3 regions of the Streptomyces sp. M41 genome follow, and region 1 is predicted to be linked to each of the others. Evidence: riboswitches for the same ligand, from Rfam matches in the RefSeq annotation. Region 1 holds a riboswitch; each other region holds the start of a gene.
What was found. A riboswitch is a leader RNA that binds a small molecule or an ion and turns the genes downstream of it on or off. The one in region 1 is predicted to bind thiamine pyrophosphate.
Positions count from the first base shown of each region.

Region 2: another riboswitch for thiamine pyrophosphate. It lies ahead of ACHBTE_RS18315 (thiamine ABC transporter substrate binding subunit); the one in region 1 lies ahead of thiC (phosphomethylpyrimidine synthase ThiC).
Region 3: another riboswitch for thiamine pyrophosphate. It lies ahead of thiO (glycine oxidase ThiO); the one in region 1 lies ahead of thiC (phosphomethylpyrimidine synthase ThiC).

Region 1 covers NZ_JBIMKE010000005.1:300,788-311,167, forward strand. The annotation lists gene ACHBTE_RS09850 (cupin domain-containing protein) at 1-46, shown strand, start outside; gene ACHBTE_RS09855 (DUF5326 family protein) at 227-439, shown strand; gene ACHBTE_RS09860 (IclR family transcriptional regulator) at 708-1,496, shown strand; gene ACHBTE_RS09865 (SsgA family sporulation/cell division regulator) at 1,595-2,032, shown strand; gene ACHBTE_RS09870 (YibE/F family protein) at 2,216-4,015, opposite strand; TPP riboswitch at 4,087-4,276, shown strand; gene thiC (phosphomethylpyrimidine synthase ThiC) at 4,269-6,071, shown strand; gene ACHBTE_RS09880 (DUF4240 domain-containing protein) at 6,129-6,686, opposite strand; gene ACHBTE_RS09885 (hypothetical protein) at 6,811-7,914, shown strand; gene ACHBTE_RS09890 (hypothetical protein) at 8,012-8,884, opposite strand; gene ACHBTE_RS09895 (metallophosphoesterase) at 9,078-10,154, opposite strand.
Region 2 covers NZ_JBIMKE010000013.1:110,481-120,860, reverse strand. The annotation lists gene ACHBTE_RS18330 (choice-of-anchor Q domain-containing protein) at 1-1,025, shown strand, start outside; gene ACHBTE_RS18325 (hypothetical protein) at 1,433-1,630, opposite strand; gene rlmN (23S rRNA (adenine(2503)-C(2))-methyltransferase RlmN) at 1,783-2,889, shown strand; TPP riboswitch at 2,914-3,019, shown strand; gene ACHBTE_RS18315 (thiamine ABC transporter substrate binding subunit) at 3,096-4,193, shown strand; gene ACHBTE_RS18310 (ABC transporter permease) at 4,169-5,872, shown strand; gene ACHBTE_RS18305 (ABC transporter ATP-binding protein) at 5,873-6,892, shown strand; gene ACHBTE_RS18300 (maleylpyruvate isomerase family mycothiol-dependent enzyme) at 6,917-7,714, shown strand; gene ACHBTE_RS18295 (LAETG motif-containing sortase-dependent surface protein) at 7,790-8,488, opposite strand; gene ACHBTE_RS18290 (LOG family protein) at 8,643-9,764, opposite strand; gene ACHBTE_RS18285 (VOC family protein) at 9,802-10,218, opposite strand; gene ACHBTE_RS18280 (hypothetical protein) at 10,338-10,380, opposite strand, start outside.
Region 3 covers NZ_JBIMKE010000020.1:843-11,222, forward strand. The annotation lists gene ACHBTE_RS23120 (deoxyribonuclease IV) at 1-125, opposite strand, end outside; gene pknB (Stk1 family PASTA domain-containing Ser/Thr kinase) at 241-2,187, opposite strand; gene ACHBTE_RS23130 (thiazole synthase) at 2,307-3,101, opposite strand; gene thiS (sulfur carrier protein ThiS) at 3,105-3,341, opposite strand; gene thiO (glycine oxidase ThiO) at 3,338-4,504, opposite strand; TPP riboswitch at 4,502-4,613, opposite strand; gene ACHBTE_RS23145 (hypothetical protein) at 4,666-5,016, shown strand; gene ACHBTE_RS23150 (NAD(P)/FAD-dependent oxidoreductase) at 5,049-6,278, shown strand; gene ACHBTE_RS23155 (Rv2175c family DNA-binding protein) at 6,355-6,720, shown strand; gene thiE (thiamine phosphate synthase) at 7,072-7,737, shown strand; gene metF (methylenetetrahydrofolate reductase [NAD(P)H]) at 7,998-8,921, shown strand; gene ACHBTE_RS23170 (hypothetical protein) at 8,979-9,950, shown strand; gene ACHBTE_RS23175 (phytoene desaturase family protein) at 9,985-10,380, opposite strand, start outside.

The DNA of each region.
Region 1 (10,380 bases):
CGAGGACCTGAGGGTGCTCGTGGTGTTCTCTCCGCCCGAGAGCTGACCTTCGACCTCAGGGTTCCCTAGGGGTTCGATCAGGGGAGGACAAGGGCTGCGAGGGCCCCGCCGGGGCACCTGCCGGCCCTAGCATCGAGTGCAGGGAATCAGCAGATTCAGAGAAATCGGCAGATTCGAAGGATCAGGACCCGGCACAGCGATGGTCGGAGAGATGAGGACGAGGGCGATGCGTGAGATCTTCGCGGGACTGCCGTGGTGGGTGAAGTGGATCGCGGTGCCGGTCATCGCCCTGGTCGTGTTCGGCGGGTTGATAGCCAGCGTCGTCGGGTTCGTCATCGGGTTGCTCTTCAAGGTGCTGGTGTTCGTGGCCCTGGTCGGTGGACTGATCTACGTCGTACGGAAGTTCACCTCGAGTTCCTCGTCGCGCAGCGACTGGTGAGGGCCGTGAGGCCAGGGGTGCGGTAACAGGAATTGCCGGTTCCCTCGGGCGAGGGAAGTTTTCCGGGCGGCGCGTCTGCAAGCGGTGACAGGCGAATAGAGTCCGGAAATCGACGCGGGGAAGACCCCGTGAGCGGCGTGCACCCCAACCCGTGTTCCCCAGCACGGGCTCCCCCCTCGCGCTTCGGGAGTAACCCTTGGCCACGGTTGACACCGCACCCTCAGACCCCCACGCATCCGTCGGACGGCCGTGTTCCTCCGTTGCCCAGGTGCCACGGCAGGCGTCCCCGAACTCCTCCGAGCAGTCGTCCTCCGCGACGCTCATCGGGTCCGTCCAGCGGGCCATGCGCCTGCTGGAATGCGTCGCCGGGCACCAGTACGGCGCGCCCGCCAAGCAGCTCGCCCGCGAGACGGGCCTGGCGCTTCCCACCGCGTATCACCTGCTGCGCACCCTGGTGCACGAGGGCTATCTGAGCCGCGACAAAGGGCTGTTCTTCCTCGGCGAGGCGGCCGAGCGGCTGAGCAGCAGTGGAGCCCAGCAGAAACGTCGCAGCACCGTCGCGGACGCGCTGGCCCAGTGTCGTGACGCCATCGGGGTCCCCGTGTACTACGCCCTGTATCGCGAGGGCGAGATCGAGGTCATGTGCGTGTCCGACACCCCCGGCAATCCGGCGGTCGAGGAATGGGCCGACTTCCGGGAGACCGCCCATGCGCACGCCATCGGCCAGTGCCTGCTGTCCCAGCTGGACGAGGAGGACCGCCGGGACCACCTCGACCGTCATCCCGTGCAGGCCATCACCCCGTACACGGTGCGCGACAACAGCGCCCTGCTCCGACGCCTGGACCGGGCCCGCCGCATGGAGCCGGTGACCGAACGTCAGGAGTACGCGCTGGGCACGGTGTGTGCGGCGATCCCGATCACGGTGGGCACCACGGCCGCGACGATGGCCATCTCCCTGCCTGTTCACCAGGCCGACCGGCTGCTGTCGGCGGCCCAGCAACTACAGGACCAAGTCGGACGCCTGCTGGGGTCACTCGCGATCTCTATCAGTATCTGAAAACTCACTCCTTGTGATCTCTCGTGTACGTTCAGCAAGATTCCACCAGTGTCGGGAGCCGTTTCCCGGCCAGTCGACGGCAAACGACGGGGTAGGCGATGCGAGAGTCCGTACAGGCAGAGGTCATGATGAGCTTCCTCGTCTCCGAGGAGCTCTCTTTCCGCATCCCGGTGGAGCTGCGCTACGAGACCTGCGATCCCTATGCCGTACGGCTGACGTTCCACCTGCCCGGGGATGCCCCGGTGACATGGGCGTTCGGCCGCGAGTTGCTGGTCGACGGAGTCGGCCGACCGTGCGGGGAGGGCGACGTACGAGTGTCGCCGGCCGGTGCCGAGACCCTGGGTGATGTCATGATCCGGCTTCAGGTGGGCGCCGACCAGGCGCTGTTCCGCTCTTCGGTGGCGCCGCTCGTGGCCTTCCTGGACCGCACCGACAAGCTGGTGCCGCTCGGCCAGGAGGGCGCCCTCGCCGACTTCGACGCACACCTCGACGAGGCACTGGACCGCATCCTGGCCGAGGAGCAGAGCGCGGGCTGAGGGCTTTACGGCGGCGCGAGCGGGGGTGGCGTAACGCTTCGCCGGGTGCGGTGCCGTCCGGCGCGAGAGAGCGCTCCGATGGGTGCGGGGGCTCGATGTGCGAGGGGGGTCCGATGTACGAGGCCGGTTCGCTGGGCGAGGGCGAGGGTGAGGGCGACGGCGGGGCGAACCCGGCCGTGGCCGTCACCGTTTGCGCCGTCGGCCCCGTCCGCCACGCTGAGCCTGTTGCCCAAGAGCCGGCCGGCCAGGAGACGGCTGACCGGCGGCCGGTTGCGCACCTGGAGTGACCGGCTGGGCCCCTGCGGGCACGCCCCCCTTCTCGGGTCGGTCCGCGGAGACCACCAGGGCCGCGAGAGCCGTGGTGACCGGCACCGACGCGACCAGGCCGATCGAGCCCACCAAGGTGCGGACGATTTCCTCGGCCACCAGCTCACTGTTGGCGACCGTGCCGACCCCGCTCTGCGCGATCGAGAAGAGCAGCAGCAGCGGCAGCGCGGCGCCCGCGTAGGCGAGGACAAGGGTGTTGACGACGGAAGCGATGTGGTCGCGGCCGATCCGGATACCCGCCCGGTACAGTCCGCGCCAGCCCATCGCCGGGTTGGCCTCGTGCAGCTCCCAGACCGCGGACGTCTGGGTGACCGTCACGTCGTCGAGGACGCCGAGCGAGCCGATGATGATGCCGGCGAGCAGCAGACCGCTCATGTCGATCGACGGGTACAGGCCGTGGATCAGGCCGGTGTTGTCGTCCGTGTTGCCGGTGAGCGCGGCCCAGTCGATGAACACCGAGCCGAGGACGCCGATCAGCAACAGCGAGATCAGTGTGCCGAGCACGGCCACGGACGTACGGGCGGACAGGCCGTGGCAGAGGTACAGGGCGATGAGCATGATGGCGCTCGACCCGACCACCGCCACGACCAGCGGGTTCGAGCCCTGGAGGATCGCCGGCAGGATGAAGAAGGTGAGCACCATGAAGCTGATGGCCAGCGAGATCAGCGCCATGACCCCGCGCAGCCGCCCGACGATCACCACGGCGACCGCGAAGATGCCGGCGAGCACGGCCAGCGGTACGCGCCGGTTCACATCGGTGACCGAGTACTGGAGATCCTTGGGGGCCGAGGGCTCGTAGGCGACCACGACCTCCTGGCCCTCGTGCAACTGCCGTGACTGGTCGGGCTGCACGATCTCCGTGAACGTACGGCCCTTGTCCTTGCCCGTGTCGACGCGGATCGTCGCCTTCTTGCAGGTGCCCTGCTCCTGTTGCACGGCGGAGGAGCCTTCGGCGGTGGAGGTGTCGCCGGTCGGTGGCACGCCCGAGGCTCCCACCTCCTTGCAGCTCAGCTCGACCACCTTGGTGACCGTCGCCTGCTGCGTCTGCCGGTCGAAGCCCACCCCGGTGCGCTCGTGCGGCGGGGCACCGCCCGGCCAGAGCACCACGAGCCCCACCAGCACCGCCGCGGTGAACGGGATCAGGACCGCCGCGATGACCTTGCGCAGATGCCGGGAGACGGGCGTCGCGGGACCGTGGGCGTGACTGTGCGAGTGCCCATGACCGCCACCGCCACCGGCACCACCGCCACCATCCGCACCGCCACCGCCACCGCCACCGGTACCGCCACCGCTGTCACCGCCGCCGTGCGAGCCGCCGGAGCCATGACCGTGCCCACGCCCGCCTGAGTCGTGCCCGTGCCCATGGCCACCTGAGTCGTGCCCGTGCCCATGGCCACCTGAGTCGTGACTGTGACCATAGCCACTCCCCGGCACCCGACCGTGCTCGCCCCAGCCGCCGGAACCAGCAGCATGATCGTCGGCGCCTTCTCCGGAACCCCGGCCGTATCCGCCGTCGTAGCCACCCTCGTATCTGCCGCGAGGGACCGCCGAACCCGGGCCGTCCGTGCGGCCGTTGCCCAGGGCGGGGCCGTTTCCGAAGCCGGAGCCACGGCGCGGCTCGGGCGGTGGGTACGGAGGTTCATGCGTCGTGGTCACCGACCGATCATCGCAAGAACGATGGGGGCCCTCTGTTCACCGCGCCCGAATTGACGCTAGCGTGGAGCCACCTTTGTACACGCGGGAGCTCGGAGCACCGGGCTGAGAGGGCGCTGACCTCCGTCCCAGCGATGTTTCACATGAAACATCACCCATCGCGAGTGATGTTGCACACGAAACATCGGCAGACGGATACCGCTGCGTCGACCGCCGAACCTGTTACCGGGTAATGCCGGCGTAGGGAGTAGGTCTCATGACCATCAAGGACGCGCGCACGCCTGCCTCCGTTCAGGACGAGAAGTTCCAGGAGGCCGGGAAGTCCATCGGCTGGCACAAGGCGTACGTCGAGGGCTCACGCCCCGACCTGCGGGTGCCGGTCCGCCAGGTGCACCTCACCAACGGGCAGTCGGTCACGTTGTACGACACGTCCGGCCCATACACAGATCCGCTCGCCGAGACGGACGTCCGCAGGGGGCTGCCCCCGCTGCGGGAGAACTGGATCATCGCCCGCGGCGACACCGAGGAGTACGCGGGCCGTCCTGTCCGTCCCGAGGACGACGGCATCAAGCACACCTCGCCCCGCGGCGGCCTGCGCAACCTCGACGCGGTCTTCCCCGGGCGTCCCCGTCAGCCGCGTCGCAGCCGCGACGGCCAGGCGGTCACACAGCTCGCCTATGCCCGGCGAGGCGAGATCACTCCGGAGATGGAGTTCGTGGCCATTCGGGAGAACGTTTCTCCCGAAGTGGTACGCGACGAGATCGCCGCGGGCCGGGCGGTGCTGCCCGCCAACGTCAACCACCCGGAGATCGAGCCGATGATCATCGGTAAGCGGTTCCTGGTGAAGGTCAACGCCAACATCGGCAACTCGGCGGTCACGTCCTCCATCGAGGAGGAGGTCGAGAAGATGACCTGGGCGACCCGTTGGGGCGCGGACACGGTCATGGACCTGTCGACCGGCCGCAACATTCACACCACACGCGAGTGGGTGCTGCGCAACTCCCCCGTACCGATCGGCACGGTGCCGCTGTACCAGGCGCTGGAGAAGGTCGACGGCCGCGCCGAGGAGCTGACCTGGGAGATCTACAAGGACACGGTCATCGAACAGGCCGAGCAAGGCGTGGACTACATGACCGTCCACGCGGGTGTGCGCCTGCCGTACGTACCGCTCACCGCCAACCGCAAGACCGGCATCGTCTCGCGCGGCGGCTCGATCATGGCCGCGTGGTGCCTCGCGCACCACAAGGAGTCGTTCCTGTACGAGAACTTCGAGGAACTCTGCGAGATCCTCGCCGCGTACGACGTCACGTACTCGCTCGGCGACGGCCTGCGGCCCGGCTCGATCGCGGACGCCAACGACGAGGCACAGTTCGCGGAGTTGAAGACGCTCGGGGAACTCAACACGATCGCGAAGCGTTTCAATGTTCAGACCATGATCGAGGGCCCGGGCCATGTCCCGATGCACAAGATCAAGGAGAACATCGACCTTCAGCAGGAGATCTGCGAAGAAGCCCCGTTCTATACGCTCGGCCCGCTGACCACGGACGTCGCCCCGGCGTACGACCACATCACCTCCGGCATCGGTGCCGCGATGATCGCCTGGTGGGGCACGGCGATGCTCTGCTACGTCACGCCCAAGGAGCACCTGGGGCTGCCCAACCGGGACGACGTCAAGACGGGCGTCATCACCTACAAGATCGCCGCCCATGCGGCCGACCTCGCCAAGGGGCACCCCGGTGCACAGGAGTGGGACGACGCGCTGTCCGATGCCCGCTTCGAGTTCCGGTGGGAGGACCAGTTCAACCTGGCACTCGACCCGGACACGGCACGGGAGTTCCACGACGAGACCCTGCCGGCCGAGCCGGCCAAGACGGCGCACTTCTGCTCCATGTGCGGGCCGAAGTTCTGCTCGATGAAGATCAGCCAGAGCATCACAGAGCGGTTCGGTGGTGGCGCGGCTGAGGGGGCATCGCCGGAGGAGGTCGCCGAGGGCATGCTGCAGAAGTCGAAGGAGTTCGCAGCGAGCGGGAACCGTGTGTACCTGCCACTGGCGGACTAGTTCGTAGCCCTACAGGACGACCCGCGCCCCATGGAGGAGCCGCGGGTTGTCCTGTTGTCAGAGGTAGAGCCCTGCCAGACGGGGCAGTCTCCGCCGCATCTCATCCGCGTCGTCGAAGTCGAAGTCTTCCCCCATGTCCGCTGCGTCGCTGTCCTGCTCGTCAGCTGATCGGTACTCAGCCCACGCTTCGTAGAAGGCGTCCGGGTTGCCTGTAAGGCGTTCAAAAGCACCACTGGCCGCGTAGTTCACGTCCTCGTAGAACAGCGCCTCGTCCAAATGGGCGGTCGCGGCTTCGATGACAGCGGGGTGCTCGGCGAGGCTGTCCGGATCCAGAGCGGTGCGCTCGTACCAGTCTCGCCCCAGTGCGATCACTCCCGCTCGGAAGTCCATGAAACTGTCGTCGGAGCAGCCACCTCCGATGAGGTAGGCCGCTGCCCAGACATCCCAGCGGTACAGGGCGTCATGTACCTCATCGAACTGCTCTGCGTATTCAAGGATCTCCTGCGGAGTACATCCGACAAGGAGGTCTACCAGCACCTCGTCGAAGAGCCTGCCGGAGGCGGCGGCCGAAGAACGCGCGGATTCGATGATGTCCCAGAAGCGGTCGATGTACATGAAGCCGCACTGTGCCATCCCGGTATGACAATGGGAGGAGGAGTGTCCGGTCGGCGGACGCTGGTCCCGTAACGGAACGGGTACGACGCCGCTTCGTTCGATCAAGATCCCTAAGGTCTTTCGTGTGAGTGGGATCGATGTCACCAACGGAGTGGTCGGCGCCTTCATCGGCATGCTGTTCGCGGTGCTGTTCCAGCAGCCCCTGCAGAACGCCTGGTACCGGCTGCGCAGGCGGTCGGCCGGTGCGTTGCGCAATCTGGGGCGCAGGGAGGAGTCCGGGCCTGCCTGGAGCACGTTCTCGCTGGGCCCGTTGCAGACGTCCGCGCTGATCGTGGAGGGCGACGGCGACAAGCCGATACCCCCGGAGTCGGTGTATCTCCATGTGCTCGACGGCGAGGTGGAGTTGCCGTCGGACATGGCCGGCTGGCGTGCGGAGATCGCCGAGGAGAGCGAGCGGCTGCGAGTCGAGGGCCGTACGCCGCTGTGGAACGGGCCGCGCTATGCGGTCGAGTCGGTCGATGTTTCCCGGACCGCTCTCGAGGAGTCCCCCGAGGTGCATCTGCGGCTGCGCCCGACCGACTACTACACGTTCCTGGCAGCTCAGCAGCTCGACCGGCGGCTTCCGGACGGCACCACTCCGCGCTCCCGCTATCTGGACCCGGAACGCCCGCTTCAGGCCCCGGACTTCCTCCAGTGCAGTTTCGCCGTCAACATCGCGGTGGTCACCGCCGACGACATGCTGGTGGTGAGCCGGCGCAGCGACCGGGTCCGCATGGCGCCGGGCGTATGGAACTCCTCCGTCAACGAGGGCCTGTCACGGCACATCGACTCCTCCGGCAGAAGCGCACCGGACCTGCACGCGGTGGCCCGCCGCGGGATGCGGGAGGAGCTGGCCGTGGAGCCGCACGAGTACACGCTCGAACTGCTGGCGTTCGTGCTGGACATCGACAAACGCCATTGGAGCGGGCACTTCCACGCCAGGCTCAAGGAGCTGAAGAGCTCGGATCTCCAGTCGCGGATGAGCCGGGGCGTCGCGGACCGGTGGGAACACGAGACGATCGAATATGTGCCGTTCCGGCCGGCCGCCGTGATCAAGTATCTGCTGCGGGAGGACCGGGTGCATCGATGGGCACCGTTGGCCCCGGCCCTGTTCCATCTGTCTCTCGTGCACGCATTCAGCCGCGCCCTCGTCGAACGCGTGGAAGCGCAGTGCCTCCGGCGTCTGTAGCGCGCCGCACGTCATCGGCCGGCCTGCCGTAGCGCCGGGTCTTCGGCTTGCGCTCCCTTGGGCGGGGGCGCAAGCCGAGGGGCAGCGCCAGCCGACGTCACTCCGGCTGGTGCTCCGGCCCCCCGAAGTCCGGGCTCGAGTAGTCCGGGCTGCTGAAGCTCGGGCGCGAACCACGCGAGGCCCCGTCGTCGGGGCTGCTGAAGCCGGGGCGGTCGTAGCCCAGGTTCGGCATGCGGCCGGCCGGTGTCGACGGTGGCGCGTGATGCAGTGCCGATGCCGTGCCGGGGTCGGCGAGTGCCTCCCGCAGGAACGGCAGAATGCCGCGTTCCAGCAGGGCTTCGCGCCAGGCTTCCCGGGCCCGGGCGACCTCCTCGCTCAGTTCGCCGTACGGACCGCCGTCGAACGCGGGGCGGTTGCGCAGGGCGGTGAGCAGGAGTCCGACGGCGGCGACCATGATCGCTGCCGCGGCCAGGGCGCCGAACACCCATCCGGTGGTGAGCATCGTCTGGGCGAACGCCGGCTCCGGGTTGAACATCTTCAGGATGTAACCGACGAGCAGGAAGATCGCCGCCGCGGTGCCGGCGAGGACGGGTGCCAGGACGGCGAGGACGGCGACGATGCCGGGGCCGGCGGTCTCGGCGACCTCGCCCATGGTGGTGGCGAGCCCCATCGCAACGCCGCCCGACTCGGTGGAAGAGCCGGACTCGCGGCTGGACGACGGGGTGGACGGCGCCGGTTGGCGCAGTTCCTCGCGGACCTTCACATAGTGCTGGTACTCGGTCGCCGCAGCCGCCGTGATGAGTGCGGTGGCGTTGAGCGCCATGGTGCGCAGCTGTTCGGGGTTGAGCCGCTGTCCGACAGCGGTCAGTTCCGGGCGGTGTGGGGCGGAGCGCAGCGCCGCATCGAGGATCCGCTCGTATTCCTGGCGGTCCTCGCTCAGCAGGTGCTGCGGAACGCTGTTCATGTGCATCCCCCGATGCTCCGTAGGGCTTGGGGCTCGCATGCCAACGAGCCGTCGGGCAGAAACGGAGGGGAGCCTGCTACGGATAAGCCGATGGTAGAGCGGTGACGGCACACGGTGACAGGGGGTTTGCCAAAATTGGGCCCTGGCCTGCACCGTCCCCCGTCGCCGCCGCTGTGGGCGACGCCTGCCCCGTGAACGCTCAGATATCCAGGGGAAGTTGCTGGACCAGTAGCTTTCCGGCCATGGTCACGCCGCCGTCCATCGCGATGGCGAGCCCGTCGGCGTAGACATGCGGTCCTTCGACCGAGGGTCCGCCGCCGTCCTCGTTCTCCTCGGAGCCGACCTCGCCGAGCAGGTACGGAATGGGGCTGTGGCCGTGAACGACGCGGGTGCCGCCGTACGTATCGAGCAGCGAGCGCACATGGTCGGCGCCGCCTTCGTCGCGGAAGGAGAAGCGCTTGGTGAACTTGCGGAAGAGGTCCCAGACTTCGTCGGCGTCGTTGCGCGTGAGTGTCTCGCGGACGGTGTCGTTGACCGCCTCGATCGAGTCGCCGTAGTCGAGATAGGCGGTGGTGTCCGAGTGCACGAGGAGATGGCCGTCGACCTCCTCCATGGCGTCCAGCCGGGACATCCACTGAAGGTGATGGTCCTGGAGCCGGTCCATGTCGGTCTTCTGGCCGCCGTTGAGCAGCCAGGCGGCCTGGAAGGTGGCGGTGCCCGCGCCGGAGTTGACGGGGGTGTCGCCGAACCGCTTGGCACCGATCAGCAGGAGCTCGTGGTTGCCCATCAGCGCCTTGCAGTAGCCGCCCGCCGCGGCGGCCTCCGCGGACAGCCGCATCACGAGGTCGATGACACCGATGCCGTCCGGGCCGCGATCGGTGAAGTCGCCGAGGAACCACAGCCGGGCGGTGCCGGCGCACCAGTTGCCGGCGGAGTCGATGAGGCCCTTCTCCTGGAGGGCGGCGACCAGCTCGTCCAGAAAGCCGTGCACATCGCCGACGACGAACAGCGGACCGGCGCCGCCGACCGACTGGGGCGCCGACACGACGGCGGGGTCGATATGCACCTGAACCGTGTCACCCCGGTTGATGACGGGCAGGTCGCGCTGGGTGGGCGTGTAGCCCTCCGGGTACGTCTGGTCGAGGTGCGGGGCGATATCGCCGGGGTGTGTGCTCTGGGCGTACGGACCGGTCTCGTGGACGTAAGCGGGCACCCGGAAGTCGCGCAACGTCGCCGTCCGCTCCACCTCGGGTCCCTGACCGGCCCCCTGAGTCATCAGACCCCTCCACCATCGCGCCGCAGCTGCACCGCATCGGACTGCCTGGTCGCAGCGGCCCGCGGTGTCGTGGGCCCATCATAGGAATGCCGATCGCGCCGTGTGATGACCCAGGGGTAGTGAATCGGAGCAGGACTCCTGTTCCCCGCGGCTTTCGCCCCGATTGGGCAGGTCTTCGGCCGTCCGGCGACGACGTCCCGCGTGGCTCTCCGACCCGCCTCGCCTG
Region 2 (10,380 bases), on a different contig from region 1:
CCGGCAGCACGATCGAGTTACCGGCCGCCCGTTACCGGCTGACCATTCCGCCCAATCCCGACCATCTCAACGGGCGCACCGCCGACCCGACCACAGGCGATCTGAACATCCTCGAGCCGACCACCGTCCTGGGAGCCGGGGCGCGGACGACCATCATCGACGCCGACCACATCGATCGGGTCTTCCGCATGGGTGCCGACACCTCGCTGTCCGACCTCACCCTCACGGGAGGAGACGCCAAGCAGCGGGAAGTACCCATTACCGACCCCGGCGGAGGTGGCATCGCCAACAGCAAGAAGATGACGCTGCGCCGGGTGACCGTGACGGGGAACCGTGCCGGCTACGGAGGAGGCATCTTCAACATCCCCGGCTCCCATCTGACGCTGATCGAGAGCACCGTCAGCCGCAACACAGCGGGTGAGGCCGGAGGCATCCGGTTCGACGACACCGGTACCGTGGTCAATTCCACGATTGCCGACAACCGTGTGACCGACGACTGGGACCGTCCGGGCAGCCTGTCCGGCTATGGCGGCGGCATCGACATACGAGGCCGCGGCCTGGTGGACATCCGCAATTCCACGATCACCGGCAACACCGCCACCGACGGCGGCGGCGGGATCAATATCGCCCCCGCCTACCTGGACAGCCTGCCCGGGCCCATCACCGACCCCATCAACCTGCCGCTGGGTCACCTCGCCCTGCAGAACACCATCATCGCCGAGAACACGATCGGCCAGGCCACCAGCGACTGCAAGCGCGTCTTCGCCACCATCGAGTCCCGGGGCAACAACCTCGACAGCGGAAACAGCTGCCACCTCACGGCCGAAGGCGATCTCCCCAGCCGTGATCCCCACCTCGCGCCCCTCGGTGACAACGGCGGACCGACAGACACCGTGGCACTGCTGCCCGGCAGCCCCGCCCTCGACACCGCCTCCGGCTCCGACTGCCCCTCCGCAGACCAGCGCGGCGTCCTGCGGCCTCAAGGGCCGGCGTGTGACATCGGGGCCTTCGAGTACCGGAAGTGATTCCGTCTGCCGAGGATGTGAGCCCACATGTGGCTACTCGGACGCGCGGTGGACGAGCACCCGCTCATAGATCACAAGGAACGGCGCCACAATCCGGAGGCCTCCGCAGGCGTTGCGCTACGGGTTGTGATCAGCACCACGCCAGCCATAAGAGCGCCGATGTAAGCGAGCCCGGTGACCCACGACGGGATAGGGGCTAGGTGGAAAAGCTTGCTGGGCTTGCCCATGGTGAGGCCGTTCCCTTCTCTTGGGAGCATGGGCCACCCGCATGTGTGTGAGAGCGCGCGCGGGTGGCCTGGAACGTTCGCCGAGATCGGCCAGGATGCCCGACTCACCGGTAGCTACGAGCGGCGGCGACGCCTCTGCGGGACATGCTGATCATGCGAACGGGGACAGCCCCTTGCCCTCTAGATGGCGAGCAACGAGTCAAGGCATGCGTCCGGCGTGGCCAGATCAGCACGGAAGAACGAGTCCTCGCCGAGCGGCCCACCGCTGACGATGACCATCCATGCCGCCCGTCGCTCAATGACTCGGTCACCGTCGACCTTGAAGACGGTCGTGACGCCGCGCTCGGCCAGCCACTTCATCAGTTCAAGCACGTCCACTCGACCCCCTCCGGAGCGATCATCCCATCCCTAGGGCGTGCCCCCTGGGCCGTGCGAGGCCGACCATCGACGCCCGGCGGCGATCACGCGTGACCACCCCCACCCCGCTCCGTCCCGGGCCCCCACAGTTGATCTGCCACACTGGAAGGGTTATGCCTGCACCCGGAGAACTCACTTTCGTCGCCCCCCGCGGAGCCAAGAAGCCGCCGCGGCATCTTGCTGATCTCACGCCCGGTGAGCGTAAGGACGCCGTCGCTGCGATCGGGGAGAAGCCGTTTCGTGCCAAGCAGCTCTCGCAGCACTACTTCGCGCGGTACGCGCACGAGCCGGAGCAGTGGACCGACATCCCCGCCGGGTCGCGCGACAAGCTGCGGGAGGAGCTGTTTCCCGAGCTCATGAGCGTCGTACGGCATCTGTCGACCGACGAGGGCACCACGCGCAAGACGCTGTGGCGGCTGTTCGACGGGACGCTCGTCGAGTCCGTGCTGATGCGGTATCCGGACCGGGTCACCATGTGCATCAGTTCGCAGGCGGGGTGCGGGATGAACTGCCCGTTCTGTGCGACCGGGCAGGCGGGGCTGGACCGGAATCTGTCGACCGCCGAGATCGTCCATCAGATCGTGGACGGGATGCGGGCGCTGCGGGACGGGGACGTGCCCGGCGGGCCCGCTCGGCTGTCCAACATCGTCTTCATGGGGATGGGGGAGCCGCTCGCCAACTACAACCGGGTCGTGGGGGCGATCCGGCGGCTGACCGATCCCGAGCCCGACGGGCTGGGGCTGTCCCAGCGCGGGATCACCGTGTCGACCGTCGGGCTGGTCCCGGCCATCCACCGGTTCGCCGACGAGGGCTTCAAATGCCGGCTCGCGATCTCGCTGCACGCCCCCGACGACGAGCTGCGCGACACCCTCGTCCCCGTGAACACCCGGTGGAAGGTGCGCGAGGTGCTGGACTCCGGGTTCGAGTACGTCGCCAAGTCGGGGCGCCGGCTGTCCATCGAGTACGCGCTGATCCGGGACATCAACGACCAGGCCTGGCGTGGTGACCGGCTCGGGCGGCTGCTCAAGGGCAGGCCCGTGCATGTGAATCTGATTCCGCTGAACCCGACGCCCGGATCGAAGTGGACCGCCTCCAGGCCGGAGGACGAGAAGGCGTTCGTCGAGGCCATCGCCGCGCACGGGGTACCGGTGACGATCCGGGACACCCGTGGTCAGGAGATCGACGGGGCGTGCGGTCAGCTCGCCGCGACCGAGCGGTAGTCTGACCGTCGTAAGAACATCTTCATATTCCGACAGGGGAGCGCCACAGCGCTGAGAGTGCGGCACCGGCCGCAGACCCTCCGAACCTGGCCCAGGTCATTCTGGGTAGGGAGATCGGTCACCACTCGAGCTGTTGCGCCCTGCCCGGAGCCCTCAGGGGACCCGGGCGGGGCCGCGTCTCTTCCTGGTCACCCCAGGAGGAACTAGTGAGCATCACCAAGAAGGCCACGGCCCTCGCCGTCGGGCTCGGTCTCGTCGCGCTGCCCGCGCTGAGCGCCTGCGGGTCGTCCGACGGGGACGGCGGCGACGCCGGCGGCGGCGGTTCCAAGACCGTCACGCTCGTCAGCCACAACTCGTGGGCCGTGTCCAAGGACGTCCTCGCCGCGTTCGAGAAGCAGTCCGGCTACCAGGTCAAGGTCCTGGAGGACGGCGACGCCGGGCAGGCCGTCAACAAGGCCATCCTCACCAAGGACAACCCGCAGGGCGACGTCTTCTTCGGCGTCGACAACACCCTGCTCTCGCGGGCTCTCGACAACGGGCTGTTCCAGTCGTACGAGCCCAAAGGCTACGACACGGTCCGCCCCGAGTTCCGGGTCGACGAGGACGAGCACCGGGTCACACCCGTGGACACCGGCGACATCTGCGTCAACTACGACAAGGCGTACTTCAGCGAGCACAAGCTGACCCCGCCCACCTCGTTCGACGACCTGATCAAGCCCGCGTACAAGGATCTCCTCGTCACCGAGAACGCCTCCACCTCCTCGCCCGGCCTCGGCTTCCTGCTCGGCACCGCCGCCCGGTACGGGGACGACAAATGGCAGGACTACTGGAAGAAGCTGAAGGCCAACGGCGTCAAGGTCGTCGACGGCTGGGAGCAGGCCTACAACGAGGAGTTCTCCGGGTCCGCCGGCGGCAAGAAGGCCAAGGCCGACCGGCCGCTCGTCGTGTCGTACGCCTCCTCGCCGCCCGCCGAGGTGATCTACGCCGACCCCAGGCCGAAGACCGCGCCGACGGGTGTCGCGAGCGGCACCTGCTTCCGGCAGGTCGAGTACGCGGGCCTGCTCAGCAACGCCGGCAACGCCGAGGGCGGCAAGGCGCTCCTGGACTTCCTGCTGACCAAGACGTTCCAGGAGGACATGCCGCTGAACATGTTCGTCCACCCGGTGCGCGAGGGCGCACAAGTGCCGCCGGAGTTCGCGAAGTACGGCCCGCAGGCCAAGGATCCCGAGACCATGGACCCGGCGAAGATCGCCGACAACCGTGACGACTGGGTCAAGTCGTGGACCTCGCTCGTACTGAAGTAACCCCCGGTGAGGGCGCCCCGCGGACGGGCGCCCCCCGCAGGGGACGCGCGCGGAGCGCGGCGGTGCGGCTCGGCCTCGTCGCCGTGCCCGTCGCGTTCTTCGCGGTCTTCTTCGCCTACCCCGTCACCGCGATCGTCGCGCGCGGTCTGAAGGCCGACGGGGTCTGGCAGTTCGGACGGCTCTTGGAGGTGCTCGGGCAGCCCGATATCCGGCACGTCCTGTGGTTCACCACCTGGCAGGCGCTCGCCTCCACCGCGCTGACCCTGCTGATCGCGCTGCCGGGCGCCTATGTCTTCGCCCGCTTCGACTTCCCCGGCAAGCAGATCCTGCGGGCCGTGGTGACCGTGCCGTTCGTGCTGCCGACGGTTGTCGTCGGTACGGCGTTCCTCGCGCTGGTCGGCCGCGGCGGACTCCTCGACGAGCTGTGGGGCGTACGGCTCGACACGACCGTGTGGGCGATCCTGCTCGCGCATGTCTTCTTCAACTACGCCGTCGTCGTACGGACGGTGGGCGGGCTGTGGGCACAGCTCGACCCGCGGCAGGAGGAGGCCGCGCGGATGCTCGGGGCGTCCCGCCTCACGGCCTGGCGTACCGTCACCCTGCCGGCGCTCGCCCCCGCCGTGGCCGCCGCCGCGCTCATGGTCTTCCTGTTCACCTTCACCTCCTTCGGCGTGGTCCAGATCCTGGGCGGCCCGGCCTTCTCCACCCTCGAGGTGGAGATCTACCGGCAGACCTCCGAGATCTTCGACCTGTCCACCGCCGCCGTACTGACGGTCATCCAGTTCCTGGCGGTGGGCGCGATCCTCGCCGTGCACGCCTGGACCGTACGGCGGCGGGAGAGCGCGCTGCGCCTGGTGGACGCGTCCGTGACCGCGCGGCGTCCACGCGGGGCGGGACAGTGGGCGCTGCTGGCCGCAGTCCTGGCCGTCGTCGTGGTGCTCCTGCTGCTGCCGCTGGCCGTGCTGGTGCAGCGCTCGCTCGACGCGCCCGATTTCGGCTACTACCGGGCGCTGACCGATGCCGACGGCGGTGTCTTCCTCGTCGCCCCGATCGAGGCGATCGGCAATTCGCTGCAGTACGCCGTCGTCGCCACCGCCATCGCCGTGCTGATCGGCGGTCTGGCCGCGGCGGCGCTCACCCGGCGGGACGCGGGCCGGTTCGTACGCGGCTTCGACGCACTGCTGATGCTGCCGCTCGGGGTGTCCGCGGTGACGGTCGGCTTCGGATTCCTGATCGCCCTGGACGAGCCGCCGCTGGACCTCAGGAGCACCTGGATCCTGGTGCCGCTGGCCCAGGCGCTGGTCGGGGTGCCGTTCGTCGTGAGGACCATGCTGCCGGTGCTGCGGGCCGTGGACCATCGGCTGCGTGAGGCGGCCTCGGTGCTGGGTGCCTCGCCGTGGCGGGTCTGGCGGGAGATCGATCTGCCGATGGTGCGGCGGGCGCTGCTGATCGCGGCCGGGTTCGCCTTCGCGGTGTCGCTCGGCGAGTTCGGGGCGACGGTGTTCATCGCGCGGCCCGACAATCCGACGCTGCCGGTCGCCGTGGCGCGGCTGCTGGGGCGGGCCGGCGAGCTCAACTACGGCCAGGCGATGGCCCTTTCGACGGTACTGATGGTGGTGTGCGCGGTGGCGCTGCTGGTGCTGGAGCGGCTGCGCACCGACCGGACCGGGGAGTTCTAGATGCTGCTGAGCCTTGCGGGGGCGACCGTCCGCTTCGGTGGGCGGGCGGTGCTCGACGCCGTCGACCTGGATGTCGCCGAGCATGAGATCGTCTGTGTGCTCGGGCCCAGCGGCAGCGGCAAGTCGACGCTGCTGCGGGCGGTGGCGGGGCTTCAGGCCCTCGACGCCGGGCGGGTGGTGCTGGACGGGCGGGACCAGGCCGGGGTGCCCGCGCACAAGCGGGGCGTAGGGCTGATGTTCCAGGACCACCAGCTCTTCCCGCAGCGGGACGTCGGCGCCAACGTGGCCTTCGGTACGCGGATGCAGGGCGCCTCGAAGCACGAACAGTCCGCGCGGGTACGGGAGTTGCTCGAACTCGTCGGGCTGCCGGGGGCCGCCGGCCGTGCCGTCGCCTCGCTGTCCGGCGGGGAGCAGCAGCGGGTCGCGCTGGCGCGTGCGCTCGCGCCCCGGCCGCGGCTGCTGATGCTGGACGAACCGCTGGGCCAGCTCGACCGTTCGCTGCGAGAGCGGCTGGTCGTGGAACTGCGGGAACTGTTCGGCCGGTTGGGCACCACCGTGCTGGCCGTGACACACGACCAGGGCGAGGCCTTCGCGCTCGCCGACCGGGTCGTGGTGATGCGGGACGGGCGGATCGCGCAGAGCGGCACGCCGCTGGCGGTGTGGCAGCGGCCGGTGGACGAGTTCGTGGCGCGTTTCCTCGGGTTCGACAATGTCGTCGAGGGCACGGTCGCCGGGGAGGCCGCCGACACCCCCTGGGGGAAGCTCCCCGTCGGTGAGGGCGCCGCCCAGGGCACGCGGGCGGTGCTCGTACGGCCGGCCGGGGTGCGGCTCGTGGCCGCCGACGAGGGGCTGCGCTGCACGGTCGCCGCGCGAACGTTCAAGGGCACCCATGTCGCCGTGCACCTCCAGCCGGAGGGTGCGCCGCGCCTGGAGGCGGCCTGTGCGCTGCGGGAGGCGCCGGAGGTCGGGGACGTGGTCGGCGTGGAGTTCGACGCCGCCGAAATTGTCGTGCTGGGCTGATCATCATGTGCGTAGGGTGCGGGCATGACGTCACTTCCGTACGCTCGCTACTGCGATGAAATCGCCCACCAGATCGGCCTGTTGAGGGCCGTCGTGACTTCCGGCGCCGATCTGTCGGTGACGGTGCCGACCTGCCCCGACTGGTCGCTGGAACAGCTCGTCCGGCACACCGGCGGCGCCCTTCGCTGGGTCGAGGCGACCGTGCGGACTCGCGCCGAGGAGGAGATACCCGAGGAGCGGGTGCCCGGCTTCGAGGGGCCCGAAGGCGAAGGCGACGCCGCCGCGCTGGACGCCTGGCTCGCCGAGACCGGCGAGATGCTCGTCGGGACGCTGCGGGAGGCCGGCCCGGACGCCAAGGTGTGGGGGTGGGCGGGGATCCTCAACGCCGGTTTCTGGGCCCGCCGTATGACGCATGAACTCACCGTCCACCGCGCGGACGCGACGCTGGCCGCCGGACAGCCCTACGAGGTGGCGCCGGACGTGGCCGCCGACGCCATCGACGAGTGGCTCCAGATCGTCGAGTGGGCCCAGCGGACCCTTCCGGACGACCCGGCGCGGGAGTTGCGTCTGCCGGGGAGCAGCATCCACCTGCACGCCACCGACACCGGCCCCGACGTGGACGCGGAGTGGCTCATCGACCTGTCCGGTGACGTCATCGCCTGGCGTCGCGGCCACGAGAAGGCGACCGTCGCGCTGCGCGGCCCCCTCACCGCCGTGCTGCTCGCCTTCTACCGCCGGCTGCCGCTGGACAGCCCCGAGGTGGAGGTGCTCGGCGAGCGGGAGCTGCTGGAGTTCTGGCTGGAGCGGGCCACCTTCGGCTGACGTCACCCGGGAAAGGCGGCGGGCCCGCCCCCGGCGATGGGGACGGGCCACAAGGGTGTTGCGCGTGCGGGTGGGTCAGCGGTCGTCGTTGCTGTTCGCCCCGCGGCGGCGCAGGCCGAAGAAGATCGCGCCACCGCCGACGGCCACCAGGGCGACCGCGATGCCGGCGATCATGCCGGTGTTGGAGTTCGCACCGGTGTCGGCGAGGTTGGAGTCACCGGCCGCCGGGGACGGCACGTTGCTCTCGGTGTCCGCGGGGGCGGTGCTCTCGCTCTCCGAGGGCGCCGGGGTGGGCGTGTCGGTCTCCTCGGCCGGGGTCGAGGCGGAGTCCGACGGGGTGGGGGCGTCGGACGAAGCCGGCGGCTTCTCCTCCTCGTCCTTCTTGCAGGCCGTGGACGGCGTCGTCAGGTTCGGCTCGATGTCCTCGTCGACATAGCCGGGGGCCTTGACGTGGATGCGGTACTCGGCGTCCGGCTTCCAGTCCTCGGCGAAGGTGATGGTGACACCCTCGCGCGAGCCCTTGACCACCTGCTCGCCGACCTTCTTCAGGTCGGCGCCGTTGTTCTGGAGGAACACGCTGACGGTCGCCGGGATACCGCTGGGGTCCACGTCGGTGACGGTGATGACGCCCTTGCCGCCGTCGCACTTGGCTTCGGCGGAGAATTCACTGATGTCGCACGCGAGCGCGTTGCCCGCGAGGCCGAGCGCCAGCGCGGCCGACGCGGAGGCAACACCCAGGGCGCGCACGGAACGTGCGACGGTACGGCGGTTCATGGACACGTTTGTCCTTACGAGTTGCAGCACAGCGGGGGGTCGAGCGGAGGCGGCGATGTGGTGTCGCCGTCCCCAGGAGTCTCACTGGTTTATAAGCGTGACATAAGAAGTGTCAACGCATATGCAGTCAACAGACGTTGGCTTTGCCCTCTCATTAACCGCCGAGACGTTTCAACGCGGCCGGAGCCTCCTCGATCCGGTCGACCAGGGCGATCCGCGACTCCATCGAACGCTCCCGCGCCAGCGACTTCAGCAGCGGCCACGCCGGCAGCTTCTCGGTCCAGTGCGCCCGGTCGACCAGGACCATGGGCGTGGGCTCGCCCCGCGACTCGTAGTAGTTCGGCGTCGCGTTGTCGAAGATCTCCTGTACGGTCCCGGCGGCGCCCGGCAGGAAGACGACACCCGCGTTCGAGCGGGCCAGCAGGCCGTCCTCGCGGGTGGCGTTGGCGAAGTACTTGGCGATGTGCGAGGCGAACGGGTTCGGCGGCTCATGGCCGTAGAACCAGGTCGGGATGCCGACCGAGCGGCCCCCCTTCGGCCAGCGGGCGCGCACCTCGAAGGCGGCCGTCGCCCACCCGGTGATCGAGGGTGTGAAGCCGGGTGCCTCGGCCAGCAGCAAAAGGGCGTCGGCGAGCATGTCGTCGCCGTAAGGGGCGGCGTACGCGCCGAGGTTGGCGGCCTCCATCGCGCCGGGTCCGCCGCCGGTGGCGACGGTGAAACCGGCCCGGGCCAGCTCCCGGCCGAGCCGGGCGGCACCCTCGTACGCCGTGGTGCCGCGGCGCATCGCGTGGCCGCCCATGACGCCCACCACCCGGGTGCCGGACAGGAGTTCGTCGAGCGCGTCCGAGACGGAGTCGTCGTGGACCGCGCGGAGCATGGAGGCGTATATGTCCCGGTCCGCCTTGGTCCGCTGGAACCAGGCGTACGCCTTCGCGTCGGGCGTCGCCTCGTAGCCGTCCGGCAGGGACGCGAAGAGCTCGTCGGGGGAGTAGACATGCCCTCGGTAGGGGTCGAAGGGCAGGTCCGGTATGGGCGGGAAGACCAGGGCGCCGTCCGCGCGGATCTTCACCGCCGCGTCCTCGCGCATCGGGCAGCCGAGGAAGACGGAGCCCGCGGTGTCCGTGGTGAGAAGTTCGCGCGTACGGTCCGTCAGATCGACCGCCTGGACACGGAATCCGGCCAGGCTGCCGCGCGAGGCGACGGTCGCGTCGAACTCCTCGAGGGTCTCGATCTCACGGTCGTCGTGGTGGGCCGCATGGGCGGGCATCGTCTGCACCCGCCCATGCTAGGTCCGGAGTTCCGGCGGGCGGGGCTCAGCCTTCGATGGCCGCGGGGTCCATCCAGATGACCTCCCACGTGTGGCCGTCGAGGTCGTCGAAGGAGCGCCCGTACATGAAGTCCATGTCCTGGACCCGGTCCGAGGCGGTGCCGCCGGCGGCGACCGCCCTGTCGACCAGCTCGTCCACCTGTGCGCGGCTCTCGGCGCTGAGCGCGATCAGCACCTCGCTGGTGCGGGTGGCGTCCGCGATCTCCTTCGAGGTGAAGGTCGCGTAGAACGGCTTGGTGAGCAGCATCGCGACGATGGTGTCGCTGATCACGACCGAGGCCGCGTTCTCGTCGCTGAACTGCGCGTTGAGCGAGTAACCGAGCTCCGTGAAGAACTTCTTCGAGGCGTCGAGGTCGTTCACGGGCAGGTTCACGAAGATCATCTGCTGGTAGGCCGTGGTCATCGGAGTCTCTCCCATCGGGGTGTGTGCTGTTCGATGGGGTAGACCGGGGGTCCGTCCGGAACTCATCGCCGTCGGGAGATTTTTTCTCCGACGATTTTTCCGGCGGCCCCGACGGGCCGTCAGCGCGCCAGCGGTACGGCTGCCAGCTCGGCCACGATCAGG
Region 3 (10,380 bases), on a different contig from region 1:
TCGGCCTTGAGGTCATGGGCGTAGCCGAGCCCGACGGAGCTGAGGCCGCCGGCCACCGGGACATGGCCGCCGATCGGGTTGCGGGAGGGGCCCGGGAGGGCGGTGCCGGACTGCTGACTTCTCACCCGTTCAGGGTGTCATGCGGTCGGGCCCGCCCGATCACCGGCCGGTGACGGGGCGGGCCCGGAGCGAACCTGGAGCGAGCCCGGTGCGGGCTTTCTCAGTGGTTGGTGATCGCGATCACCGGATGGTGATGGTGATCGTCGAGCCCTTCGGTGCCCGCTGCCCGCCCTCCACGGACTGCCTCTTGACCGTGTCGCCGAACAGCCCGAGCAGGCCGCGGTCCTCGTCGACCTCGAAGCCGGCGCCTTCCAGCGCTGCCTTGGCGTCGTCGACGCTGTCGCCGACCACGTCCGGGACCTCGATCATCTCCGGGCCCTTGGAGAGCGTCAGCGTCACCGTGTCGCCCTCGGCGGCCTGCTTGCCGTTGGCCGGCGACTGCCGGGCGACCCGGCCCGCGTCGAACTCGGAGTTGACCCGGCCGGCGGCGACCTCGACCTTCAGACCGGCCCCCTCCAGGTCGGACTTCGCCTCGGCCAGGCTCTCGCCGGTGACGTCCGGGATGTCCACCGGGCTGCCCTTGCTGACGCTGAGCGCGACCGGTGAGCCGGAGCGGAGCTTGGTGCCGTTGCCCGGGTCGGAGGAGATCACGAAGCCCTGGGGGATGTCGTCGTTGAACTCCCGGGTCACCCGGCCCGGTTCGAGGCCGCCGTCCTTCAGTACGGTCCGTGCCTTGTCCAGCTTGTAGCCCTGGAGGTCCGGCACCTTCACGGTCTCCGGGCCCAGCGAGACCACCAGACCCACCGAGTCGTTGTGCCGGATGCGGGCGCCCGACTTCGGGTCCGAGGTGATGACGGTGCCGCGCTTGAAGGTGTCGCTGTGGGTGCGCTGCACCTTGCCGATGTCGAGCCCGGCCTTCTCCAGCCGCTCCCGGGCCTGCGCCTCGGTCTTGGACAGCAGCGGCGGGACCTCGGTGAACTGGCCGGAGTTGATGTACCAGATGCCGACGCCGAGGCCGAGGACCAGCAGGACGGCGGCCACGACGACCAGCGGGCCGCGCGGCCGGCGCGAGGTACCCGACCGGCGGGGCCCGGGCGGTGGGGGCGGCGGGGTCTCCAGCCGGCTGGTCCGGTTGAAGACGGCCTCGGACTCCGGCTCGTCCCCGTTCACGGGCAGCGGACGCTGGATCGTGAGCGCGCGCGGGATCACGCTCGTGCGGTCGTCGGCGTTGCTGCGCTCCGCCGTGTGGGCCTGCGGCGGCACGGCGTCCAGCTGGTCCGCGCTCAGCGCGGCGCGGGACTCACGGGCCAGCGCGAGCAGCGCCACGGCGTCGTACGGCCGGATGTCCGGGGTGCGGGCGGTGGCCGAGGCGACCAGCTCGTCGAGCTCGTACGCCAGCCCCGGCACGGCGGCCGAGGGCGGCGGGACGTCCTCGTGGAGATGCTTGTAGAGCACCACGGCGGGGGAATCCCCGTCGTGCGGCTTGTCGCCCGTGAGCATCTCGTACAGCACGACACCGCACGCGTACACGTCGACGCGGGCGTCGGCGGCGCCGGGCTGCTCGATCTGCTCGGGCGCGAGATAGGAGACGGTGCCGAGCACGGCACCGGTGGTGCTGGTCACGGTGTCCACGGACCGCACCAGCCCGAAGTCGGCGACCTTGACCCGGCCGTCGTCCCCTATCAGGACGTTCTCCGGCTTCATGTCCCGGTGCACGAACCCGGCGCGGTGCGCGGCGCCGAGCGCGGCGAGCACCGGCTCCAGGATGTCGAGCGCGGCCCGGGGCTGCAGCGCCCCGCGCTCGCGCAGCACGTCACGCAGGGTGCAGCCCGCGACGTACTCCATGGCGAGATAGACGTACGACCCGTCGGTGCCCTGGTCGAAGACCTGCACGACATTGGGGTGCGCGAGCCGGGCGACGGACTTCGCCTCGCGGATGAACCGGTCGACGAACACACCGTCGACCGCCAGCGCGGGGTGCATCACCTTGAGCGCGAGCACGCGGTCCAGGCGGGTGTCCAGGGCCCGGTAGACCGTGGCCATCCCGCCGACCGCGATGCGCGCGTCCACGCGATACCGGCCGTCGAGCACCTGCCCGACCAGAGGGTCCTGAAGCGTCGTATCCACGCGGGTGAGTCTACGAGCCGTCACCGACACACCTCCCGCCCCGGACCGGGATCGGGGCGGGACTGCAGCCGAGCTGTGACGGACGCCTCATGGGTGAAAGGCTTTCATCGAACGTGCGTTCAGAACGCAGGTCGCTCGGGGTCCAGCCGTGCCAGGCCGTCCGCGGGAGACGACGCCTGCGCGAAGTGCCGGCGCGGAATGCGCCCCGCCCGGTACGCCAGCCTGCCCGCCTCCACAGCGTGCCGCATCGCGTCGGCCATCAGCGCCGGCTCCTGCGCCCGCGTCACCGCCGAGGCGAGCATCACACCCGCGCACCCCAGCTCCATCGCCAGCGCCGCGTCCGACGCCGTCCCCGCACCCGCGTCCAGGATCACCGGCACGCGCGCGTGCTCCACGATCAACTGGAAGTTGTGCGGATTGCGGATGCCGAGCCCCGAACCGATCGGAGACCCCAGCGGCATGATCGCCGCACAGCCGGCGTCCTCCAGCTTCCGCGCCAGCACGGGGTCGTCATTGGTGTACGGCAGCACGGTGAACCCGTCGTCCACCAGCGTCTCCGCGGCGTCCAGCAGCTCGATCGGATCCGGCAGCAGGGTCCGCTCGTCGGCGATGACCTCCAGCTTGATCAGGTCCGTACCGAGCGCCTCGCGCGCGAGGCGGGCCGTCAGCACGGCCTCGCCGGCCGTGAAGCACCCTGCGGTGTTCGGCAGCACCCGGATGCCGAGGCCGTCCAGCACGGAGAGGACGGACCCGTGCACCGACGGGTCCACCCGCCGCATCGCGACCGTCGTCAGCTCCGTCCCGGACGCAACCAGCGCCCGCTCCAGCACCTCGAGGCTGGGCGCCCCGCCCGTGCCCATGATCAGGCGGGACCCGAAGGACAGGTCGCCGATGACAAAGGGATCGTCGGCCATGGTTCAGCCTCCTTGGACGGCGGTGAGGACCTCGACGCGGTCCCCGTCGCTCAGGGACGTCGCCGGCCACTGCCCGCGCGGGACGACGGTTTCGTTGAGGGCGGCGGCCACTCCCGAGGGTGCCGCGGTGAGGGACCGCACGAGCGTGTCGAGAGCCGTACCCGGCTCGATCTGCCGACGCTCGCCGTTGACCGAGATGGTGACCGGGGTGGTGGGTGGAGTGGGGAACGGAGTGTTCATACGGGCTGCTCCGTGAGTGCGGCGGAACTGAAACGCCGGGGCGAGAACGCCCGGGCCTCGTCGGGGAGTTCACCGGTGCTCAGGACGTGCGCCATGACGTCGCCGGTGACCGGGGTGAGGAGCACGCCGTTGCGGTAGTGGCCGGTGGCCAGGGCCAGCCCCTCGAGGCCGGACGGACCGAGCAGCGGAGCGTTGTCGGGGGAGCCGGGGCGCAGGCCCGCCCGTGTCTCGGTGAGCGGCAGTTCGGTGATGCCCGGCACCAGCTCATGGGCGTCGCGCAGCAGCTCGTACACGCCGCCCGCGGTCACCGTCGTGTCCCAGCCCAGCTCCTCACTCGTCGCCCCGACGACCAGCTCGCCGCTCTCCCGCGGCACCAGATACACCTGGCTGCCGCGCACCACGGCCCGCACGGTCCGGCTCAGGAACGGCGCGTACCGCTTCGGCACGGTCAGCCGCAGCACCTGGCCCTTCACGGGACGTACGGGGGGCAGTACGTCGTCCGGAACGCCGGACAGCCGTCCGCTGCGGCTGCCGGCGGCGAGGACCACCTGGCCCGCGCGCAGCTCGGTGCCGTCCGCCGTGGTGACCCCGGCGGCCCGGTCCCGTACGACGTCGAAGCGCTCGGCCCACGCCCGGTGGAAGACCACACCGGCCCGCTCGCAGGCGGCCACCAGCGCCGCGGACAGCCTCCTCGGATCGATCTGGTGGTCCCCGTCCACCCGGAGCCCGCCGCGCACGCCCGGCGCGAGCATCGGCTCCAGGCGCCGGCACTCACGCCCCGACAGCCACTCGGAGTCCAGCCCCGACCGGCTCTGGAGGGCGTGCAGCTCACGCAGGTGGGCCCGGTCGTCGGAGTCCAGCGCCACGGCGAGCGTGCCGCAGCGGCGGTAGCCGAGGTCATGGCCGGTGAGATCGATGAGCTCGGCCACGAAGTCCGGGTAGCGGCGGGCCGAGGCGAGGTTCAGGCCGAGCAGGGTCTGCTCGCCGTAGTGCAGTTCCGTGACGGCGGCCAGCATCCCGGCGGCCACCTGGGCGGCCCCGCCGCCCGGCTCGGGGTCCACGACGGCGGTCGTGAACCCGCGCTGCGCGGCCCGCCACGCCGTGACCAGGCCGATGATCCCGCCCCCGATGACGAGGACGTCTGACGTTCGCGTACGCGACATGGGCGTCCAGCCCCTCCCTTCGCCGGCATGACCCGGATCAGGTTCGTACGGTCGGAGGCCGCCAGCCTCCCTCTCAGCCCGGTGCGTCCGGGCTCCCGCGAGTGCTCTACGTTGGCCACCCTAGCCCGCCGCCGCACGCCTCAGTAAGGGAGCCCTCGCCCGTGGCCCGTTCGCTCGACGGTCTCGTCCTCGCCCCCGTGGCCGACCAAGCCCCAGGTCAGGTGGGCACCCGCACCCGGTTCACCTACCACGAGAAGGACGGTGAGATCTGGGCGGACTACACCGGCGGCGATGTCGTGCGCGGGTGTCTCGTGGGCACGAGGAAGGGGGACCGGCTGGACTTCCGCTACGTCCAGCTGAAGCGGGACGGGACCACGTCCTCGGGTCACTGCGTGTCGACGGTGGTGGACCTTCCGGACGGCCGGGTGCGGCTGGAGGAGAGCTGGGAGTGGGAGTCGCAGGCCGGCCGGGGGACGAGTGTTGTGGAACAGGTCACCGAGCACCCCCCCTGACTGACGGATTGTCAGTTGTCTATGGTGATCAGGTGAGCGAGCAGACGCAGCAACAGGGCACGTCACAGGCGCGGCGCGTGGTCGTCGCGGGCGCGGGCATGGCCGGGGTGCAGACCGCGGTCGCCCTGCGCGAGCAAGGCTTCACCGGCACGATCACGCTGATCGGCGCCGAGCCCCACCAGCCGTACGACCGGCCGCCCCTGTCCAAGGCCGTACTGCTCGGCAAGTCCGAGGGCTCGGCCTTCGACGTCGACTTCGACGCCCTCGGCATCGAACTGCGGCTGGGGCGCGAGGTGCTGGGCGTGCGCACCACCGACCACGAACTGGACACCGAGGCCGGGCCCGTCCCGTACGACGTCCTGGTGCTCGCCACCGGCGCCGAACCGATCCGGCTGCCGGGCGCGGAGGGCATCCCCGGCGTGCATCTGCTGCGCACCCTGGACGACGCCGAGCGGCTGCGGCCGGTGCTCGCCCGGCAGCACGACATCGTGGTCGTCGGGGCGGGCTGGATCGGCGCCGAGTTCGCCACGGCCGCGCGCGAGGCGGGGTGTGCGGTGACGGTCGTGGAGGCCGCCGGCCGGCCGCTCGCGGGCGCGCTGCCGGCCGAGGTCGCCGCGCCGATGACCGCCTGGTACGAGGACAGCGGGGCGGCGTTGCGCACCCACGCGCGCGTGGAGCGTGTCGACCCCGGCGAGGTCGTCCTCGACGACGGCTCGCGTATCCCCGCGGGCGCCGTCGTGGTCGGGATCGGGGCGCGCCCCGCCACGGCCTGGCTGGCCGGCTCGGGCATCGAGCTCGGCGCGCACGGCGAGGTCGTCGCCGACAACGGTCTGCGCACCTCCGTCCCGGACGTCTACGCGGTCGGCGACTGCGCCTCCTTCCCCTCCGGCCGCTACGGCGAACGGCTGCTGGTCCACCACTGGGACAACGCGCTCCAGGGCCCGCGCACGGTCGCCGCGAACATCCTCGGCGAGACCCCCGCGGTCTACGACCCCGTGCCGTACTTCTGGTCCGAGCAGTTCGGCCGCTTCGTCCAGTACGCCGGCCACCACGCCGCCGCCGACACGACCCTGTGGCGCGGCGATCCGTCGGGCCCGGCCTGGGCGGTCTGCTGGCTGCGGGAGCACCGGCTGGTCGCCGTCCTGGCCGTGGGCCGGCCCCGGGATCTCGCCCAGGGACGGCGGCTGATCGAGGCGGGCACGCCGATGGACGCGGCGCTGCTGGTGGACCCGGCGAGGCCGCTGAAGGCGGCGACGGCTTAGCGCGTCGGAGCGACGGGGCCTCCGGGTGGACCGGCCTGACTTCCGACTGTCAGTGGCAGATGGCAGGCTTGTTTCCGTGACCGAGATTGACGCAAAGACCGATGCTCTCGTGGCCGCCTGGCTCACCCTCCCCGACATCGCAGAGATGCTCGACGTCGAGGTGACCCGCGTCCGGCAGCTGGTCAAGGAGGGCCAGCTCATCGCCGTACGCCGAGGTGAGAACCGCGCGCTGCACGTCCCCGCCGCCTTCATCGACGGGGACAAGGTCGTCAAGGGCCTGTCCGGGACCCTGACGCTCCTGCGGGACGACGGCTTCACGGACGAAGAGATGCTGGAGTGGCTCTTCACGCCCGACCCGAGCCTGCCCGGCACCCCCGCGCAGGCCCTGAGCGAGAACCGCGGCACGGAGGTGAAGCGCCGCGCCCAGGCGCTCGCTGTCTGATCAGAACGGATCTCCACGCTGGTCCGAGGGCTGTCCGGCGTGCGGGCGGCCCTGGGATCTTCGGGTCGGGGTGACTCGTCGACTCGGGGTGACCGGTCGGCTCGGGGCCAGCTGGTCGGCGGCGGACGGGCGCCGGGTGCCGCGAGCCCCGGGCCGTCCGGCCGCCGCCGGCCCGGTGAGTCCTGCCCGGACCCCGGGCACCTGCAAGGATCCGGGCCGAGCCCCGCCGTGCCGGCCCGTCCCGGCCCGCTCGACACCGCGTGCCGCCTCCGCCCGCCTCCGGGTTACCGTGCCACCGTCCGGCTCCCGCCCGACGTCATCCGCCCGGCACCCGATCACAGGGGGAAGCGCATGTCCGACACCGTCACCGGGGTCACCGCCCGGAGCCAGCTCGCCGATGCCCGGCTCTACCTCTGCACCGATGCCCGCAAGCGGCAGGGCGATCTCGCGGAGTTCCTGGATGCCGTGCTGGCCTCCGGCGTCGACATCGTGCAGCTGCGCGACAAGGGGATGGAGGCGGCCGAGGAACTGGCGCACCTGGAGGTCTTCGCCGAGGCCTGCGCCCGGCACGGCAAGCTTCTCGCGGTCAACGACCGTGCCGACGTGGCTCATGCCGTCGGCGCCGACGTCCTGCACCTGGGCCAGGGCGACCTCCCGGTCCCCGCCGCCCGCGCGATCCTCGGCGACGACGTCCTCATCGGCCGCTCTACCCACTCCGAGGCCGAGGCCACCGCAGCCGCCGCCCAGGACGGCGTGGACTACTTCTGCACCGGCCCCTGCTGGCCCACCCCCACCAAGCCCGGCCGGCACGCCCCCGGCCTCGACCTGGTCCGTCACACCGCCGCCCTCGGCACCGACCGCCCCTGGTTCGCCATCGGCGGCATCGACCTCGACAACCTCGGTCAGGTGCTGGAGGCGGGCGCCCGACGTGTCGTCGTCGTACGGGCGATCACGGAGGCCGACGACCCGGCCGCGGCGTCGGCGGAGTTCGCGCAGCGGCTCCGGAAGGAGTCGTAGGCCCGGCCCGAGGGGAGGGAGCCCGGACCCCTGAGGAGACGGCGTCTCACATCTGATCGAGTCTTGTCTCAGTCCGTGGACCATGTGCCGTCGATCCACGGCCTCGCCCGGCCTCCGCCCGGCCCCGTTCCGCCCCTCGGGTCCGTCGGCTGGCCGTTCTTTGGCCGGTTTTTGTCCAAGGAGTGGACAACAGCCCGACAAATCGGGCAAATGTCCGGCGCCCGGTTGGGGGACCGGGGGCCCCTGGTTAACCTGCGAGTATGGCCCTCGGCACCGCATCCATCAGGTCGGACCACGCTCGTACCGTGCGCGAGATGCTCGCGACCGGCAAGACGACCTATTCGTTCGAGTTCTACGCCCCCAAGACCCCGAAGGGCGAGCGGAACCTGTGGAACGCGCTGCGCCGGGTCGAGGCCGTCGGACCCGACTTCGTCTCCGTGACCTATGGCGCGGGCGGTTCCACCCGCGCGGGCACGGTCAAGGCGACCGAGGCGATCGCCTCGGACACCACCCTCACCCCGATCGCCCACCTCACCGCCGTCGACCACTCGGTGGCCGACCTGCGCAACATCATCGGCCAGTACGCCGACGCCGGGATCCGCAACATGCTGGCGCTGCGCGGCGACCCGCCCGGCGACCCGCTGGGTGAGTGGGTGCGGCACCCGCGGGGCCTCACCTACGCGGCCGAACTCGTCGAGCTGATCAAGGCGTCCGGTGACTTCTGTGTGGGCGTCGCCGCCTTCCCGGCGATGCACCCGCGCTCCTGCGACTGGGACACCGACGTCCGGCACTTCGTCGACAAGTGCCGGGCCGGCGCGGACTACGCGATCACGCAGATGTTTTTCGATCCGGAGGACTACCTGAGGCTGCGCGACCGAGTCTCGGCGGCCGGCTGTGACACCCCGATCATCCCGGAGATCATGCCGATCGCCGGCGTCAGGACGCTGGAGCGGATCCCGTCCCTCACCAACGCCGCCTTCCCGGACGCCCTGAAAGAGCGGATCCTCACAGCAAAGGACGATCCGGCGGCTGTACGCTCGATCGGGATCGAGTTCGCCACGGAGTTCTGCGCACGGTTGCTGGCCGAGGGAGTGCCCGGACTGCACTTCATCACGCTCAACAACTCCACGGCGACCCTGGAAATCTACGAAAACCTGGGCCTGCACCACCCACCGCAGGCCTAGACCGGCCGTCCTGATATACGTCACACTGCGTAGGCGGCCACTGGGAGAGGGGCGTACATGGGCTGGACGGTCCTCTACATCGCGTTCGGCATCGTCGCGCTGTGGCTGCTGGGCGAGGTACTGCTTCAGTACAAGGCACGCCTGCGCTGGCGGCTGCTGGCGTTCGTCGGCTTCCTCGGTGTCGTGATCGGGGTGCTCATCCCGTCGGTGATCGTCATCGGGCTGGGCGCGGCGGCCTTCGCGATCGGCCAGACCTACGTAACGCTGTCCTTCCGCCGCGGCTTCTCGGCCGGCTGGGCGGTCTCCGCACCGGCGCTGGGCCCCCTGGGCGGCGCCAAGCGCCGCGGCGAGCCGGCCCGCCAGGAGCCGACCCTGGAGGTCTCCGACCTCGAGGCGGGCGAGGGCGGTTTCGGCGACGACGGCAGGTACGGCCGCGACGACGGCAAGTACGGCCGGGACGACCTCGGCTACGGCGACGACTACGACCGCGACGACGTCTTCACCCCCTCGCGCGCGGACCGCCCGTCCGCCGCCGAGACGACCGCCGTCTACGAGCCGCAGCCCCTGCCGGACGACACCGGCTCCTACGGGATATACGGCGACCCTGCCTACGCCGCCGCCGACCAGCAGTACACCGCCGCCGGCCAGCCCCAGGACCAGTACGCGACGGCCGACCAGAGCTACGCCTACGACGGCTACTCCGGCTACGACCAGCAGCAGTACGGCTACGACGCCACCGGCCAGCAGCAGTACGCCGCATACTCCGACCCGTACATCGGCAACCAGACCTACGGCGGCGCCTCGTACGACGCCTACGGGCAGCAGAGTTACGGCCAACAGGACTACGGCCAGGACCAGTACGCCACCGGCACCTACTCGGATACGTCGTCCAGCGGCGTCTGGGTCCCGCAGCAGCGCACCGACGAGACCTACGGCGGCGAACTCCCGCCCGAGCAGCAGTACCCCTACCAGGGCAACGGCCAGCAGCAGGGCCAGGGGAACGGGTACGACGAGCAGTACCGCTTCTGACGTACAGCCGGCTCCGCACAGGCCGGGCGGCCAGTCACTGCGAGCCTCTGAACTCCGGCCCTTCCACGATCAGCCCCGCCGCCAGCGCACCCGACATACCGGCGTGCGGCAGACCGCCCCCGGGGTGGGACCAGCCGCCGACGGTGAACAGGCCCGAAACGGCAGTGCTGTTGGACGGGTGCAGCAGCCGCCCGCCGGCCGCGGCCAGCGCCGGCGCCGGGACCGCTCCGCCCACGGCGCCCGTCTCCTGCGCGATGTCGGCCGGGGTGCGCACCTCGTGCCACAGCAGACGGTCACGCAACTGGGGCACGGTACGCTCGGCGACCGCGATCATGTGCTCGGCATGCCGGGCGAAGACCTCCGACTCCGCCCAGCCCCGGTCGGGCTGCGCTGGCACCGTCGATGTGAGAGCGACCGCCTCATGGCCGGC